Alkalilimnicola ehrlichii MLHE-1: one gene and its partner. The protein of the gene in region 1 interacts with the protein of each later gene in a pairwise test. Links are inferred from orthologs where the notes say so. Each region holds a gene or a part of one and is shown on either strand. Other genes may lie near its edges.

What was found. Proteins that work in one complex are often made in the same cells at the same time.
Region 2: the proteins of ribD (region 1) and accC interact in binary tests that used the Escherichia coli proteins (3 or more experiments, as listed by UniProt). The link is inferred for Alkalilimnicola ehrlichii MLHE-1 from one-to-one orthologs.

The regions. Positions count from the first base shown.
Region 1 is NC_008340.1:417,612-422,876, forward strand. Bases 1,733-4,569 are described here. They hold ribD (bifunctional diaminohydroxyphosphoribosylaminopyrimidine deaminase/5-amino-6-(5-phosphoribosylamino)uracil reductase RibD), read left to right. Parts: upstream 1,733-2,514; coding sequence 2,515-3,624; downstream 3,625-4,569. Other genes in these bases: glyA (serine hydroxymethyltransferase), read left to right, coding at 1,733-2,039; nrdR (transcriptional regulator NrdR), read left to right, coding at 2,052-2,504; MLG_RS01910 (riboflavin synthase), read left to right, coding at 3,656-4,321; ribBA (bifunctional 3,4-dihydroxy-2-butanone-4-phosphate synthase/GTP cyclohydrolase II), read left to right, coding at 4,322-4,569. In the rest of the region: MLG_RS01890 (hypothetical protein), read right to left, coding at 1-507; more of glyA, read left to right, coding at 780-1,732; more of ribBA, read left to right, coding at 4,570-5,265. UniProt on the Escherichia coli protein: Converts 2,5-diamino-6-(ribosylamino)-4(3h)-pyrimidinone 5'-phosphate into 5-amino-6-(ribosylamino)-2,4(1h,3h)-pyrimidinedione 5'-phosphate.
Region 2 is NC_008340.1:28,147-30,993, forward strand. It holds accC (acetyl-CoA carboxylase biotin carboxylase subunit), read left to right. Parts: upstream 1-675; coding sequence 676-2,019; downstream 2,020-2,847. Other genes in the region: aroQ (type II 3-dehydroquinate dehydratase), read left to right, coding at 1-192; accB (acetyl-CoA carboxylase biotin carboxyl carrier protein), read left to right, coding at 192-656; MLG_RS00145 (YfaZ family outer membrane protein), read left to right, coding at 2,067-2,642; MLG_RS00150 (sulfite exporter TauE/SafE family protein), read right to left, coding at 2,673-2,847. UniProt on the Escherichia coli protein: This protein is a component of the acetyl coenzyme A carboxylase complex; first, biotin carboxylase catalyzes the carboxylation of the carrier protein and then the transcarboxylase transfers the carboxyl group to form malonyl-CoA.

The DNA of each region.
Region 1 (5,265 bases):
GTGTCGCCCCGCCGCGTGGATGCGGCTGAGGGTGGCCTCGAGCTGGCGCCGCAGGGTGCGCTCCCGGCTCAGCGCCTTGCGCAGGCGCTCGTTCTCCGTGCGGATCCGGTGCAGCTCCTGCTCCGTGTTGGCCCAGGCGGCGCGGCTGGCCTCGTGCACCCGCTCGGGGTCGACGCCGGCCCGGCCCTGCAGGGCCTCCTCCTGATCCAGCAGCTTCTGGGTGAGTTCCTCATGCTGCTCCCGCAGCTGGGTGAGTTCCGCCTTGGTGCGTTTCAGCTCGCCACGCAGATGGGCCAGGCTCTCCTCGGCGCGCCGGCGCTTGGCCACCTCGCTGGCCTGTGAGCGCAGGTGGCGGTTCTCGATACGCTGGCGGCTGGCCTCGAGCTCGGCCCGGTAATAGGCGGCGTCCTCCGCCAGCCGGGCGCGCGCCTCCTGCAGCTCGCGCCGGAGCCGGTTTATCTCCTGCTGATGCGTGGGGTTCGGGTCGCCCGATTTCGCGCTCTGCATATCAGCCTCAGCCTGAAGGGGGCGGCGGACCACACCGGGGGGTCGCCGCCCGGAGCCACAGGCACCCGGCGGCGCAGTCGGCCCATCTCTAGTCCTTTTATACTATCGTGCCTGGCTGCGCCACTCCAGCGGCAGGCCGGAAAGGGCGGGGAGGCGATGCATCGATCCACCGCATCGGTTATCATGGCGGGTCTATCCTGGGCGAGGCCGGAGCCCGTCCGTCCCAAGCCTACCCGACAACCACGTCAGTCTCGTGCAGTGCAGGAGCCTCAATGTTCTCCCGTGATATGACCATCGCCAGCTTTGACCCGGAACTCTCCGAGGCCATGGAGGCCGAGCGCCGTCGGCAGGAGGATCACATCGAGCTGATCGCCTCCGAGAACTACGCCAGCCCCCGGGTGCTCGAGGCCCAGGGCAGCGTACTCACCAACAAGTATGCCGAGGGCTACCCGGGCAAGCGCTATTACGGGGGCTGCGAGCATGTGGACGAGGCCGAGCGCCTGGCCATCGAGCGGGCCAAGCAGCTCTTTGGCGCCGACTACGCCAATGTGCAGCCGCACTCCGGCTCCCAGGCCAACGCGGCCGTCTATCTGGCGCTGCTCCAGCCCGGCGACACCATCCTGGGCATGAGCCTGGACCACGGCGGGCACCTGACCCACGGCGCCAAGGTGAACTTCTCCGGGCGGCTGTTCAACGCCGTGCAGTACGGCGTCTGCCCCGACACCGGCGAGCTGGACTACGCCCAGCTCGAGCGCCTGGCCAAGGAGCACCAGCCGAAGATGATTATCGGCGGCTTCTCCGCCTACTCCCGGGTGGTGGACTGGCAGCGCCTGCGCGACATCGCCGATTCGGTGGGCGCCTACCTGCTGGTGGATATGGCCCACGTGGCGGGCCTGGTCGCCGCCGGTGTCTACCCGAGCCCGGTGCAGATCGCCGATGTCACCACCACCACCACCCACAAGACCCTGCGCGGCCCGCGCGGTGGCCTGATCCTGGCCCGGGCCAACGCCGAGGTGGAGAAAAAGCTCAACTCGCTGGTCTTCCCCGGCACCCAGGGCGGGCCGCTGATGCACGCCATCGCCGGCAAGGCCGTGGCCTTCAAAGAGGCCCTGGAGCCGGAGTTCAAGGCCTATCAGCAGCAGGTGGTCGCAAACGCCCGGGCGATGGCCCAGGGGCTGATCGAGCGCGGCTACAAGGTGGTCTCGGGCGGCACCGACAATCACCTGTTCCTGATCGACCTGGTGGACAAGGGGCTGACCGGCAAGGCCGCCGACGCCGCCCTGGGCAAGGCGCACATCACGGTCAACAAGAACACCGTGCCCAACGATCCGCAGTCGCCCTTTGTCACCTCCGGCCTGCGCATTGGCACCCCGGCGATCACCACCCGCGGCTTCAAGGAAGAGGAGTGCCGCGAGCTGGCTGGTTGGATGGCCGACGTGCTGGATGACATCGAGAACGAGGACGTGATTGCGCGGGTGCGCGAGCAGGTCACCCAGGTCTGCCGCCGCCTGCCGGTCTACCAACAGGGCTGAGGCCTTTACGTGATGCGTTGCCCTTACTGCCAGTTCGAGGACACCCGGGTGATCGACTCCCGCCTGGCCAGTGAGGGCGAGCAGGTGCGCCGCCGCCGCGAGTGCAACCGCTGCGGCGAGCGCTTCACCACCTACGAGACCGCCGAGCTGGCGCTGCCGCGCATCGTCAAGCGGGATGGCACCCGCGAGCCCTGGGACGAGGGCAAGCTGCGCCAGGGCATGCTGCGGGCGCTGGAAAAGCGGCCGGTGGCCACCGAGGCGGTGGAGGCGGCGCTGTTCCGCATCCGTCAGCGCCTGCGCGCCACCGGCGAGCGCGAGGTGTCGGCCTCGCAGCTCGGCGAGTGGGTCATGGAGGAGCTGCGCGAGCTCGACCAGGTGGCCTACGTGCGTTTCGCCTCCGTCTACCGCAGCTTCGAGGACGTGTCCGCCTTCCGGGAGGTCATCGAAGGGCTGGAGAAGCGGTAGCGCGCCCGCCATGTCCGGTTTCTCCCCCGCCGACAACCTCTTCATGGGCCGGGCCCTGCGCCTGGCCCGCCGCCCGCAGCAGCCGCCCCATCCCAACCCCGCCGTCGGCTGCGTGCTGGTGCGCGACGGGCTTATCGTCGGCGAGGGCTGGCATGAGCGGGCGGGCGAGCCCCACGCGGAGGCCATGGCCCTGCACCGGGCCGGCGAGCAGGCCAGCGGCGCCACCGCCTACGTCACCCTGGAGCCGTGCAGCCACCACGGCCGCACCCCGCCCTGCAGCGAGGCCCTGCTGGCGGCCGGCGTGGTCCGGGTGGTGGCGGCCATGACCGACCCCAACCCGCAGGTGGCCGGCCGCGGGCTGCGCCGCTTGCGCGCCGCCGGGCTGGAGGTGGCCACCGGCTTGATGGCCGAGCAGGCGGCGGCGCTGAACCCCGGCTTCACCCAGCGGATGCGCACCGGGCGGCCCTGGCTGCGGCTGAAATCGGCGGCCAGTCTCGACGGGCGGACCGCCATGGCCTCCGGCGAGAGCCGCTGGATCACCTCGCCCCAGGCCCGGGCCGACGTCCACCGCTGGCGGGCGCGCAGCGACGCCATGCTCACCGGCATCGGCACCGTGCTGGCGGACGACCCGCGCCTGGATGTCCGCGATGCCGGCATCGAGGCGCCGCGCCAGCCGCGCCGCTGCGTGCTCGACCGCGACCTGCGGACCCCCGCGGACGCGGTCCTGCTCCGCGGCGAGGGCGCGACCCTGTTCCACGGCCCGGACGTGGCCGCCGGACAGATCCGGCGGCTGACCGACGCCGGCGCCCACTGCGTGGCGCTGCCGCTGGCGGACGGGCGCCTGGACCTGGGCGCGGCCCTGGACTGGCTGGGCGGTCAGGGGTGCAATGAGGTGCTGGTGGAGGCCGGGCCGACCCTGGGCGGGGCCTTGAGCCGCGCCGGTCTGGTGGATGAATGGCTGCTCTACCTGGCGCCCCACCTGATGGGCGACGCGGCGCGGCCGCTGCTGCACTGGCCGGGGCTGGAGACGATGAGCCAGCGCCAGCCCCTCCGGGTGCAGGACTGCCGCTTGGTGGGGCCGGATCTGCGGTTGACGCTGCGGCTGGGGAGCGGGACCTGATAGACTCGCGGGTTGTTGTGGGAGGGGTGTCGTGTTCACCGGGATCGTACAAGCAGTGGGCCGTATCCAGCGCCGGGACCCCCGGGGCGAGGACATGCGGTTGTGGATCGCCGCCGGCGATTTGGACCTGACCGGCGTGCGGCTGGGCGACAGCATCGCCGTCAACGGCGTCTGTCTCACCGCCGTGGAGCTGACGGCCGATGCCTTCGCCGCCGATGTCTCGGTGGAGACCCTGCGGCTCACCAGCCTGGGTGACCTGGGCGAGGGCGATGCGCTCAACCTGGAGCTGGCCCTCACCCTGCAGACCCCGCTGGGCGGCCATCTGGTCAGCGGCCACGTGGACGGCCTGGGCGAGGTGGTCTCGCGCCGCCCCGCCGGGCGCAGCGAGGTCTGGCGCTTCCGCGCCCCCGAGGGGCTGGCCCGCTACATCGCCGCCAAGGGCTCGATCACCGTGGACGGTGTAAGCCTCACGGTGAACGGGGTGGACGGCGCCGAGTTTGAGGTCAACCTGGTGCCCCACACCCTGGAGGTCACCCGTCTGGGGCAATTGCGCCCGGGCAGCCGGGTGAACCTCGAGGTGGATATCATCGCCCGCTACCTGGAGCGCCTGCTGACGGCCGGCGGCACGGGTGGTCAGGGCGTGACCCGAGAATTCCTGGAGGCGCACGGCTTTGGCCGGGTGCCGGGGAGCAAGTGAATGGCGTTCAACAGCATCGACGAGATCATCGAGGACCTGCGCGAAGGGCGCATGGCGGTCATCCTGGACGACGAGGACCGGGAGAACGAGGGCGACCTGGTCATGGCGGCCAGCATGGTCCGGCCCGACGACATCAACTTCATGGCCCGCTACGGCCGCGGTCTCATCTGCCTGACCCTCACCCGCGAGCGCTGCGAGCAGCTCCGGCTGCCGCTCATGGTCCAGGACACCGAGCAGGCCCAGTCCACCAACTTCACCGTCTCCATCGAGGCCGCCACCGGCGTGACCACCGGCATCTCCGCCGCGGACCGGGCGCGCACCGTGCAGGCCGCGGTGGCGCCGCACGCAAAGCCCGAGGACCTGGTCCAACCGGGGCACATCTTCCCGCTCATGGCCCAGCCCGGCGGCGTGCTCACCCGCGCCGGGCACACCGAGGCCGGCTGCGACCTGGCCCGCCTGGCCGGTTTCGAGCCCTCGGCGGTGATCGTCGAGATCCTCAAAGAGGACGGCACCATGGCCCGGCGCGACGACCTGATGGCCTTCGCCCGCGAGCACAACCTGAAGATCGGCACGGTCGCCGACCTGATCGCCTACCGCGTCCGCAACGAGCGCTCGGTGGAACGGGTGGGCGAATGCGACCTGCCCACCGAGCACGGCATCTTCCACCTCTACGCCTACCAGGACAACGTGGACAATGCCCTGCACTTCGCCCTGGTCAAGGGCCGGCCCCAGCCGGACACCCCCACCCTGGTCCGGGTGCACGTCCAGAACACCCTCTCCGACGTCTTCGCCAGCGATGGGCCGCACTGCGGTTGGCCGCTGCGCGCCGCCATGCGCCAGGTGGCCGAGGCCGGGGAGGGCGTGGTGGTGGTGCTGCGCCGGCGCGACGACAGCGACGACATCCTCAAGCGCATGCGCGCCTACCAGGTGCAGGCCAGTCAGGC
Region 2 (2,847 bases), 390 kb from region 1 along the record:
CTGCTGGGCGTGGGCATCCCCTTTATCGAAATCCACATCTCCAACGTGCACGCCCGAGAGCCCTTCCGGCGCCAGTCCTACCTGGCCGACGTGGCCGTAGGGGTGATCTCCGGCCTCGGGGTGCACGGCTACGAACTGGCGCTGCAGGCCGCCCTGAAGCGGCTGGACGGCAGCCCAAGAGGACAGCACTGATGGATATCCGAAAAGTCAAACGACTCATCGAGCTGCTGGAGGACTCCGGCGTCAACGAGATCGAGATCCACGAGGGCGAGGAGTCGGTACGCATCACCCGCGGCGCCCCGCCGCAGGCGCCGCAGACCTATACGGTGCCCGCGCCGCCCCCGGCCCCGTCGCCGGCGGACGGCCCGGCGGCACCGGCGGGCTCCGCCCCGGCGGAGACCGAGGCGGAAGCGAAAGTCGACGGGCACGAGGTCCGCTCCCCCATGGTGGGCACCTTCTACCGCGCCCCCTCCCCGGGGGCCAAGGCCTTCGTGGAAGAGGGCGACAAGGTCAAGGCCGGCGACACCCTTTGCATCATCGAGGCCATGAAGATGCTCAACCAGATCGAGGCCGACCGCGACGGCGAGGTGGCCAAGGTGCTGGTGGAGAACGGCCAGCCGGTGGAGTTCGATCAGCCGTTGTTCATCATCAGGTAGTCGCCGCCCGGAGCCCTTCATGCTGGAAAAGATCGTCATTGCCAATCGCGGCGAAATCGCCCTGCGGGTCCTGCGTGCCTGCCGTCAGCTCGGCATCCGCACGGTGGCCGTGCACTCGTCGGCCGATCGTGACCTCAAGCACGTGCGTCTGGCCGACGAGTCGGTCTGCATCGGGCCGCCCGCCTCCGCCGAGAGCTACCTGAACATCCCGGCCATCATCAGCGCCGCCGAGGTCACGGACGCCATGGCCATCCACCCGGGCTATGGTTTTCTCTCCGAGAACGCCGACTTTGCCGAGCGGGTGGAGCAGTCCGGTTTCGTGTTCATCGGCCCAAAGGCGGAGACCATCCGTATCATGGGGGACAAGGTGGCCGCCATCCGCGCCATGCTGGCGGCGGACATCCCCTGTGTCCCCGGCTCCGGCGGTCCGCTCACCGATGACGCCGATGCCAACCTGCGCATCGCCCGCGAGATCGGCTATCCGGTGCTGATCAAGGCCGCGGCCGGCGGCGGCGGCCGCGGCATGCGCGTGGTGCGCTCGGAGGCCGGGCTGCTGAATGCCATTTCCCTCACCCAGACCGAGGCCCAGTCCGCGTTCGGCGACAGCACCGTCTATATGGAGAAGTACCTGGACAACCCGCGCCACGTGGAGGTCCAGGTGCTGGCGGACGGTCAGGGCAACGCCATCTACCTGGGCGAGCGCGATTGCTCCATGCAGCGGCGCCATCAGAAGGTGGTCGAAGAGGCGCCCGCACCCGGGATCACCGAGGAGGAGCGCCGCTTCATCGGCGAGCGCTGCGCCGATGCCTGCCGCCAGATCAACTACCGGGGGGCAGGCACCTTCGAGTTCCTCTACCAGGACGGCGAGTTTTTCTTCATCGAGATGAACACCCGTCTGCAGGTGGAGCACCCGGTCACCGAGATGATCACCGGCGTGGACCTGGTCAAGGAGCAGATCCTGGTGGCCAGTGGCCAGCCGCTGCGTTACCGCCAGGAGGACATCGAGATCCGCGGGCACGCGGTGGAGTGCCGGATCAACGCCGAGGATCCGCGCAGCTTCCTGCCCTCCCCGGGGACTATCGACCAGTACCATGCCCCGGGCGGGCCCGGGGTGCGGGTGGATTCGCACATCTACAGCGGGTACAAGGTGCCGCCCTACTACGACTCCATGATCGGCAAGCTGATCACCCATGGCGAGGACCGCGAGAGCGCCATCGCGCGCATGCGCACGGCCCTGTCCGAGGTGGTGATCAGCGGCATCAAGACCAACATCCCCCTGCACCAGGACATCATGGATGACGCCGGCTTCCAGGCCGGGGGCATGAATATCCATTACCTGGAAAAGAAGCTGGGCCTGAGTTGACGCGAGGCTCAGGCCGGTCATCTGGGCCGTCATTGAGAGGAGTAACCATGGTTCGTAAGCTTTTAGTCGCCTGTCTGGCCCTCACCGCCGCCAGCGGTGTCTCGGCCCGGGAGCTGGACATCGGCCTCAGTGATGAGGTGGCGGAGATCAACTTCTCCATGCCGGCCGGTCAGCCCTTCCAGGCCAGCCAGGCCCGTTGGGGACTGGGCTTTCTGTACAACGACAACGATGACTACGTGGCCACCGGCTCGCTGTCGGTCCGCGGTCACGCCCGTGAGGGGTACCGCCCGGTGCAGCTGGGCGCCGGGGTCAAGGCCTACGGCGGCCGGCTGGACCGGCCCAGCAAATCCGTCGGCGCACTGGGTGTGGGCGCCTCGGCCCGGTTCGGTATCCCCACGGACATTCCCCTGGCGCTGATCCTCAGCGGCACGGTTGCACCGAAGATCACCACCTTCGGCGACGCCGATCGGGTCACCGATCTCACCGGGCGGCTGGAGGCACAGATCACCGAGGCGGCCAGCCTGTATGCCGGCTATCGCTACCTGCGTTTCAACATGGAGCGCGGGTTGCGGGATGAGCGCGTGGCCGACGGCTTCCAGGTGGGGGTTAGCCTGCGCTTCTGAGCACGAGCGGCTTTTCTGGCGGCGCCCGCCTCAGCCGCTGAGGAGCAGTGGACGCAGGAGGTTCAGGCCCAGCACGATCAGGAGCAGCGCGAAGGCGCGCTGCAGGATGTGTTGGGGTAACCGGTGCGCGAGCCGGGCGCCGAGCGGTGCGGTGAACAGGCTCATAGCGATGATCCCCAGGAAGGCGGGCCAATAGACATAGCCG